DNA from 4 places in the Shewanella sp. Sh95 genome. Region 1 is predicted to be linked to each of the others. Evidence: predicted binding sites of a transcription regulator. Region 1 holds the regulator's gene; each other region holds the start of a gene.
The links. The regulator sigma-54, encoded in region 1, starts transcription at its own class of promoters, with help from an activator protein. The targets are predictions, from matches to a motif close to GTTGGCACGNNNNTNGNNT.
Positions count from the first base shown of each region.

Region 2: AEA42_RS02165 (BON domain-containing protein) is a predicted target of sigma-54. The motif match lies at 1,095-1,113, and genes of this name have one in related genera.
Region 3: AEA42_RS08015 (flagellar assembly protein FlgT) is a predicted target of sigma-54. The motif match lies at 1,149-1,167, and genes of this name have one in related genera.
Region 4: flgA (flagellar basal body P-ring formation chaperone FlgA) is a predicted target of sigma-54. The motif match lies at 1,143-1,161, and genes of this name have one in related genera.

Region 1 covers NZ_LGYY01000201.1:3,929-6,106, forward strand. Annotated here, with positions in the region: gene ptsN (PTS IIA-like nitrogen regulatory protein PtsN) at 1-29, opposite strand, end outside; gene hpf (ribosome hibernation promoting factor) at 32-319, opposite strand; gene AEA42_RS14560 (RNA polymerase factor sigma-54) at 348-1,823, opposite strand; gene lptB (LPS export ABC transporter ATP-binding protein) at 1,930-2,178, opposite strand, start outside.
Region 2 covers NZ_LGYY01000026.1:28,087-30,264, reverse strand. Annotated here, with positions in the region: gene AEA42_RS02175 (sigma-54 dependent transcriptional regulator) at 1-146, opposite strand, end outside; gene AEA42_RS02170 (hypothetical protein) at 400-876, shown strand; gene AEA42_RS02165 (BON domain-containing protein) at 1,148-1,696, shown strand; gene AEA42_RS02160 (DUF3224 domain-containing protein) at 1,830-2,178, opposite strand, start outside.
Region 3 covers NZ_LGYY01000109.1:13,717-15,894, forward strand. Annotated here, with positions in the region: gene AEA42_RS08015 (flagellar assembly protein FlgT) at 1-1,080, opposite strand, end outside; gene AEA42_RS08020 (FlgO family outer membrane protein) at 1,359-1,991, shown strand; gene AEA42_RS08025 (LPP20 family lipoprotein) at 1,988-2,178, shown strand, end outside.
Region 4 covers NZ_LGYY01000109.1:16,939-19,116, reverse strand. Annotated here, with positions in the region: gene AEA42_RS08050 (protein-glutamate O-methyltransferase CheR) at 1-69, opposite strand, end outside; gene AEA42_RS08045 (chemotaxis protein CheV) at 172-1,092, opposite strand; gene flgA (flagellar basal body P-ring formation chaperone FlgA) at 1,305-2,012, shown strand; gene flgM (flagellar biosynthesis anti-sigma factor FlgM) at 2,087-2,178, shown strand, end outside.

The DNA of each region.
Region 1 (2,178 bases):
TCCGGCCGCAGTATGGTACGAAGTTCCATTGCTAGTGTTTTGTTAACTTCTCTTTGTGTTTAATAACCTGACGATCAAGTTTATCAATCAGGACGTCTATGGCAGCATACATATCTGCATGCTCTGAAGTCGCGAAGACTTCACCACCGGTGAGGTTGATTCTCGCTTCGGCAATCTGTTGCATTTTCTCAACATTGAGCACAACGTGCACATTATTGATCTGTTCGAAATGACGTTCAAGTTTTGAAAACTTTTCCTCAACATATGCCCGTAACGATTCAGTAATCTCGATATGGTGTCCACTTAGGTTTATTTGCATAGAAACGTCCTCCGATACTCACAATAGGCTATAAACTTTTACGCTGATTGGAAGGGGGAATAAGCATCGCTTCTCGGTACTTCGCAATGGTTCTGCGCGCAACGTTAATTCCCTGTTCTGCCAGAAGTTGAGCCATCTTGCTGTCGCTTAATGGTTTTTTCTGGTTTTCCGCTGCAACCAGTTTCTTAATGAAAGCTCTGATTGCTGTGGATGAGCACTCACCGCCATCATCCGTCCCGACGTGGCTTGAGAAGAAATATTTTAGTTCAAAAAGTCCTTTTGGGGTATGCATGTATTTTTGTGTGGTCACCCGTGAAATGGTGGACTCATGCATCTCTACCGCCTCGGCGATATCGTTTAGGACCATAGGTTTCATGGCTTCTTCACCGTATTCGAAGAAACCCTGTTGGTATTGCACTATGCAGTTTGCCACCTTGAGCAGCGTTTCGTTACGGCTTTCAAGGCTTTTGATAAACCACTTGGCTTCTTGCAAATGACCACGAATAAATTGGCTATCTGCTTGATTTTTTGAGCTACGCGCCATGGCTGCATATTGCTGATTTACGTTGATTTTTGGCATGCAGTCAGGGTTTAATTCGACCACCCAACGGCCGTTTTTCTTCGACACCGATACATCGGGGATCACATATTCTTCATCGACAGGGGTGATGAGTAAACCGGGACGAGGGTTCAAGGTTTGGATCAGCGCAATACTGTCCCTTAACTCGTCCTCTTTCAGTTTGGTCTTACGCATTAACAGCCTAAAGTCGCGAGCGGCGATCAGATCTAAATGATCTTTGATCAGCATGCGGGCGTTTTCGATGTGAGGGGTATCAGGCGAAAAATGAGATAGCTGGATCAGTAAACATTCGCTTAAATCCCTTGCCGCGACACCAACGGGGTCGAAATGTTGAATACGCTTGAGCACGGCTTCAACTTCGTCGAGTTCAATCTCGGGATTGCCCATGGCTTCGAGGATATCTTCAGTGCTTTGAGTGAGATAACCTTGATCGTCAATGGCATCAATAATCGCGGTGGCAATGGCTAAATCGGTTTCAGAGAAGGGTGTGAGGTTTTTTTGCCATTCTAAATGTTCGTACAACCCCTCGCTAGTTTCCCCTTGGAAGGGCATGTCATCTTCACGGCTGGCGCCAGAACCTGAGTTTGGCGATGCGGTAAAGACTTCATCCCAAGTGGTATCCATGGGTAACTCTTCGGGCAGAGATTCTTTGGTCAGCGACTCGGCAATGTCCACGGTGGAATTATCTTGTTCCTGTGGCTGGGCAGTCGTTTCGCTAAAGTCGGTATCGGCGATATCTTGCTTACGTTCGCTAGGCGCGTCAAATTGCTCCTCTTCCAGCTCGAGAAGAGGATTAGAGTCTAAGGCTTGCTGGATTTCTTGTTGCAGTTCCAATGACGACAGTTGCAGCAGGCGAATGGCCTGCTGAAGTTGTGGCGTCATGGTTAACTGTTGACCCAGTTTGAGCTGGAGTGACGCTTTCATGTTACCGCTGATCCCTAGGTTATTATTGTGAGTTTAGGTCGCTTGATATCATATGGATGGAGCCTAGCGCTCTCAAATTCAAGGCTTATTAGCTTTGTTTTAGTAACTATAGCCTGAATTGTTCACCTAAGTACACAGCCCTAACTTGCTGATTGTCTAAGATCTCTGCGGGTGTGCCCTCGGCAATAAGATTACCGTGACTCACAATGTAAGCATGTTCACAGACGTCTAAGGTCTCGCGCACATTGTGGTCAGTGATCAGTACTCCAAGGCCTCGGCTCTTAAGCTGCTCGATAATTTTCTTGATATCGATAACGGAGATCGGATCAACGCCCGCAAAGGGCTCATCAAGCAG
Region 2 (2,178 bases), on a different contig from region 1:
TCGATACGATTGGCCTCCAGCTGACTAATCCAAGATAAATCATCGCTACTGCGTAGCTTGTTGTAGGTCTGTGCGCCTTCGAGCTTCACTAATGCCTGCTCGGTTTCGACGTCCTGTAGATGATAGAAAAGCGTTGGTCGGATCATCTTGTGCCACTCCCTGTGAATAAGGAATCACTGTATGCCAGCTGTGAAACTTTAACAATCTTAACGGTAAGAGTTGCCGACAATAGTCGGCCTACTGGCGACAATGGATAAATATCATCATTTAAATCAAACCATTAACTTATCATTAAAAAGTGAACGAAATATGCATAGAAGCTGAATGAAACTGATATTTCCATGAAAATGTGGGCAATCCGTGTCGGCGGATCTGCCCAAACTACCACAGGAGGTCGTTATGACGTCTAATGTTGCGCAACATCAGACCGAGCTGAGCGCCGATATTAAGCTGGTTAATGAGTTAATCGAGCTGACGCAAACCGGCGTGGATTTTTATACTCGGGCCAATAACACTGTCGATGACTACAGCCTAAAACGCATTTTTATTGCCCAAATCAAGACGTATCAAGGGATGCTGGCGCGATTTAAGCAATTGCTCACCCAATCATTACAACAAATGGGCCAGCACATAGGCCCGCACTCAGTGCCGCCGTCGCAGACTCGGCCCTATGCCGATGTCGATGCTTTACTTATTAAACAGCAACTCGCCGATGCCCTCACAGTGCTCTGCGAGCTTGAGCGTCAGCGCCTTAACCACCTCAAACAGTTAATTAAAAAAGCCAATCACCCAAGGTTAATCAGCCAATTGGCCGAGGATATTGCTTGGCTACAAATCTATTTGGATACCTTACACCTGCATAGCCAAGCCCTGTAAGGCAGCAATGCCAGCCAATAACGCGGCCAACTGAGCCGCGTTTTTGTTGCCTGCGATCTGGCGATTCTTAACGCCTATCTTGATTAAGCCCAATCGCTTTATCACCCTCGGTAATATTTACATTTTGTCGGTAAAAAGCACCGAGCTTGCTTTTTGATTTAACAGTCGAAACGAGCCGAAAACAAATATAATCAATTTAAAATCAATAAGATAAAAATATTGGCACGATTCACGCTTTAGTCCCTTCGAGATAACAACGGAGGATATCATTATGAAAAACACGACAACTTTAGCCTTAACCACCTTGCTTGTCGGTTCTATCAGCTTAAATGTGACCGCCGCACAGGATTGGAAAGACGATGCCAAAGATGCTTGGCTCGATGGCAAGGCCGAAACGACTTTGTTGCTTAATACTAACCTCAACTCCTTTGACATTATGACCGACGTGAAAAACGGCCATGTCACCTTAACCGGTAAAGTGGAAAGCAGTGTCGATAAGGCGCTCGCAGCGGAGCTGATCAAAAGCTTGGATGGGGTAAAAGGGGTTGAAAACAAATTAACCGTGATGAATGAAAACGAGAGCACCAGTGAGGTAGTGAAGACCTTAACCGACTCTAAGGTCGCAACTGTGGTGAAAACCCGCCTGTTGTTCTCGACCGACGTTTCGGGCACCCAAATTAATGTAGATGTTGCCGATGGCGTGGTGACCTTACAGGGTGAAGTGGCCAGCGATGCCGAGCGTCAATTAGCACTGACCATTGCCAAAAATACCGATGATGTGAAAAAAGTCGTCGATAAGATCAAAGTCAAAACCTCATAATGGTCCTGACATTCCGCCCTTGCTAATTCAACCCTTGATAACTCAGCTGTTGGTATTAGTCACTCGGGCAAAAACCACAAAACCAGCTTCGGCTGGTTTTGTTTTATCGGCGCGATGTTATGTTAATCATGCCTTAGGCTTCCTGTTCAAAGCAGAAGCTAAATTCATAAAAATGTTGACCGTTTTCAATGCTTATCGCCATAGTACCGTAGAGCCCTGTGAGTTCACCCGCGCCAGAATGGGGAACGACCTCAAGGTGTAAGCGGTTTTGCCCATCGGTCATAATGCCAAAATGTTGCAGCACAAAACTGCCCTGTCTGCCGCACAGTTTACCCACGACTTGTTCAATTGCCACATAACCCGCTGAGCCTTTTACCGCGGTCATAGCACTGAGCATTTCGCCTTGGCTGCGGGCCTCTAGCTCACCATAAAAGGTTTTATCTAAAGTCATTCTGCCCAAGTTCACACCGCCCACACCTGTG
Region 3 (2,178 bases), on a different contig from region 1:
TTGCACTGTTGCTCGGCTTTTGGTAGCAATGGCACGCATTTCATTGAGTCTATCCGGTAAATTGCGTTGTAACACCACTTGGAACTTATCGCCAACTCGAATGCCATGTTTTCGGCCTAGGTTGAGAATAATCCGATCTCCTTGACGACTGACAACTTGCCCAAGTAGTGGTCTACAGTTGAGCGTGTTATCAATATCGCGAGTCGCTTCTTGCAGCAGTTGGCTGATATTTTTGCCGTAGGATGAACGCCAAAATCTATTACTATTGGGGGCAACAATGGCTTGTTCCTCAAATTCCCACCGAGCCGATGTGCTGTAGGTTTTGTTCCATACTTCTTCACCGCTAATGCCGTGATAAAGGCTAAGCTTTAATTGGAACTGCCTTTGTGGCGCTTCATCCCACCATCCCATAAAGGTGGCTTGTACTGGCTCGGTTGAAATATCAATAATTTGCGGTAGTAAAATGTATTGGCTATCGGTAATTTCACTCAGCCAACTCGGAAGTCTATAGCCGCGGATATCGACCAGTTCTTGTGCGATATCGAGCCTTTCTTTGGCATGGATATGGCTGTATCCAGTTGATGAGTAGCAATCAATACTATTACCGAGTCTTTCGGAGATGACTTCTTCAAATCCTGATAATTGGCCGTAGCGTAATTGTGCTCGATCTTTTATTTGGGCTTGGGGAATAAGGATCGCGGCTTTTAATTGGCCCGTTGGGCATTGTTGTGTTGGGTCATCATTCAGATCGAGCCTGAGCGACACATAAATTTTATTCCCTTGAATGCGTTCACTCACTAACTGAATACTAATCGCTTGAGCGTTACGATTAATGGCGAAGCTGTCTTGTGTGAGATTGCCGTTGGTGGTTTGTTGTTCACTGGATATTTGGATCCCGGTGCTGAGGGTGGCATAGCTAACCGCTTGATTGATGGCTTCTTCCCGCGCTTGGGCGATGTTGCCATTGGTGATGATTGCTTCACCACTTGCTTCGACCCATTCTGCTTGCGCGTGATTGGCTTGAAGTGCTGCTAGCAGTAGGCTGCTAATGATGAGCAAGTGCTTTCTGAGTATGTTCATTAATAAGCCCTTCAGGTCAATTGTGCCAATCAGTTGAGTCAGTTTAATGGCGGTTTTATTGGCTGTAAAAGCAAGTTCCGTGCCTGATTTATGAAATATACCCAAACTATCTGAAGTTGCTGAATAGGTGTAGAGGGTAAAGTTATTGGCATCGTTGTCGATAATCAGGTGAGTGAATCAAGGATTGTATTTTGACTTGGTCTAATATTTGCAATCTTTTTGACTAAAGATTGCGGCTCGCTTTGAGGCGCATTGATATCGATAATGAGGTTATTCCCATGCTAAAGCGTGCGTTCATTCCCCTGGCTCTTTTGGCGCTGATTGGGTGTGCGACTAAACCCGTTGTGCCGCCAAAACCTAGCCTAGTTGATGGCAATGGTTTGCCGCCGACAGCGGTGATTAATCATTTAGCGCAGCGTATTGTGACTGAGCTAGTCAAGCAAAATGATGCATTGCGTCCTGATCAACCTATTGTTGTAACTACACCAGTATTAGTTGGCGACATGACGAGTACGAATGCGGTTGCGCTGCAATTGCAGCAGGGACTCATGGCATCGTTGCACAGTTTTCAATTTAATGTGGTGGAGTTAAATCTCGCTGATGGACTGCGTGTTACTGGTGAGGGCGATTTTATTTTGACGCGTGACTGGCAAAAATTGTCTACTAATTTGCCTGTTGACCATATTGTGGTATCCACGATGAGCCCGACGACCAATGGCTTAGCCATTAATACTCGAATCGTTACCTTAAGTAACAACCGAGTGGTGTCAGCTTCACAGACCTTTGTTACACAAAAAGAATTAAGCAATTATATGCAGCCCTCTGAGCAAGTGATCTCCCACGATGGGATTTTATATCGTCAGTCGGCTCCCGGTATGAATGAAGTGCGTGTATTAGGAGATGGAAAATGAAACGCTACCTGTTGGTGATTGCGGCGCTTCTACTGACAAGTTGTGCCTCTAGAGACAAGTATGTACAGTGGGAAGATGTTCCTCCATCTAGCTTCCCTAAACTAACGGCCATTGGTTATGCCCCGTTAGCGACTCAACCAGCGAAAGAGCAATCTCAAAGAATGTTGATGGCGATGCAAGCATCCAA
Region 4 (2,178 bases), on a different contig from region 1:
ATGTTGTTCTAAGAACAACCTAAATTGATTATATTCTGCTTCAGCGAGTGATTTATCAGGCACATTCACGTCCTAGATCCTATAGCAAGCACCAAAATAAGTGCACAACAATCATGTAATAAGGGCTAGATTATAGCGTAAAGCTCAACTAGGCACTAACCCACACTCTCACTACAAACTTAAATGCTTGTTCACTGCCGCAGCTAATTCGTCAGGGTTAAATTTTGCGATAAAGTCATTGGCACCAACCTTTTGTACCATGGCTTGGTTAAAGACACCGCTTAATGAGGTGTGCAGTACCACCTTGATATTTTTAAGCTTAGGATCATCACGGATCTCAGCCGTTAAGGTATAACCATCCATTTCGGGCATCTCAATATCGGAGATAATGAGTGGAATTTCATCGGCAACGTTATTCATTTCACTTGCAATGGCCTTGAGCTTATCAAGTGCCTCACGACCATCCTTTGCCGTGTCAATTTGTAAATTTAACGACTCTAACGACCGAATAATTTGCTTGCGTGCCACCGCCGAATCATCAATCACCATAATATGGTAATGCTGACTTCTATCGAGAGTAAGTTGCTCATTAACCTCTTCACTAATGGCCGTTTTGACAGGTGAGATTTCATCTAAAATCTTTTCAACATCCAAGATTTCAACCAACTCACCTTCAATCTCGGTAACCGCGGTTAAATAGGAATAACGCCCAGCACCTTGCGGTGGCGGCATAATAGCTTCCCAGTTCATGTTGATAATACGTTCAACAGAACTAACCAAGAACCCCTGCACACTACGGTTATATTCCGAAATGATGATAAAGCAATTTTCAGTGCTCGCTAACGGACGCCCCCCCGTTGCCGCACTCAGATCGATAACAGAAATAGTTGTGCCGCGAATATGGGCAACTCCTTTGACGTAAGGATTGAGTTTAGGCAATGTCGTTAATGGCGGGCATTGCAAAACCTCTTTCACTTTAAATACGTTTATCCCAAACCGTTGACGACCATTTAACTTAAATAGCAATAGTTCTAGCCGGTTTTGACCTACGAGTTGGGTTCGTTTGTTGACTGAATCAAGAATACTCGACATAACTCTGCCTTGTTGTTCTGTTTATGTACGGCCCTAAAACTCGTTTGAGTATAGGCATATTAATTGCTTACGTCTTGTTATCGATAAACATAGTTGAAACTAAGTCAAACTTCTGACACCAAAAATCGAAGAAAGAAGAAAGAAGCATTGAACAGTTTCACGCTTGATAAAAGTATAGGTGTATTCTGGCGTTACAAGCTAGTCTCTTCATTATGAAAGTAAATTTAGTCTATTTTTTGAGTATTTTCGCACTTTTTCTATCCACGGCAGCTAAGGCTGAACCCGTGATACCTAGCGTATCGGCGATATCCGAATTAGCTAAAGCCCTTATTAATGAAAAGATTGCTGTACCTGCAAATGCGAAAGTCGACATTAATCCACAAACGGTCGATAACCGAATGCTGCCAGCACAGTGCACATCACCAATAAGGGTCGAATTAGCTTCAGAACGCGAAATTAGCCGTAATAACACCATAAAAGTCAGTTGTGATACCCCCGATCTCGCCTACCCTTGGCAGATTTTTATGTCTGTTAGAGTAGACATTCTTTTTCCTGTTGTGGTCGCAACCGAAACCTTAGCGCCAGGTGAATTAATCAGTCCTTCACAGGTCGAGATCCGCTATGTTGACCAAAATAGTTTGCGTGGTATGCAATTTAGCGATACTAATCAGCTTACAGGCGTTAGAGTTAAACGCCGAGTCGCGAAAAATTATCCTATTTTTGCGAACAACCTTTGCTTTGTCTGTAAAAATGACACAGTGTCGATTTATGTGCGTTCAAATAACTTCGTACTAAAAACTGTGGGAGAGGCGCTGCAAGATGGTAATATCGGCGACCAAATTCGAATCAAAAATAGCAGTTCTAACAAAGAGCTAGATGCCATAATTACGGCGATTGGCGAAGTAGAAGTTAGAATGTAAAATAAGCTAAAGCTTTTCGATAAGCTGCCGATACCCCAGTTAAGAAATCCGTATACATGACGCTGGAGCCTAAAATGGCAATTGATATTAGCAAATTTAACGCCGGAGCGGCCGCACAAGTCCGTTCAAACAGCACTAAACAAAGCAGCGAAAGCGAGAAAACCTC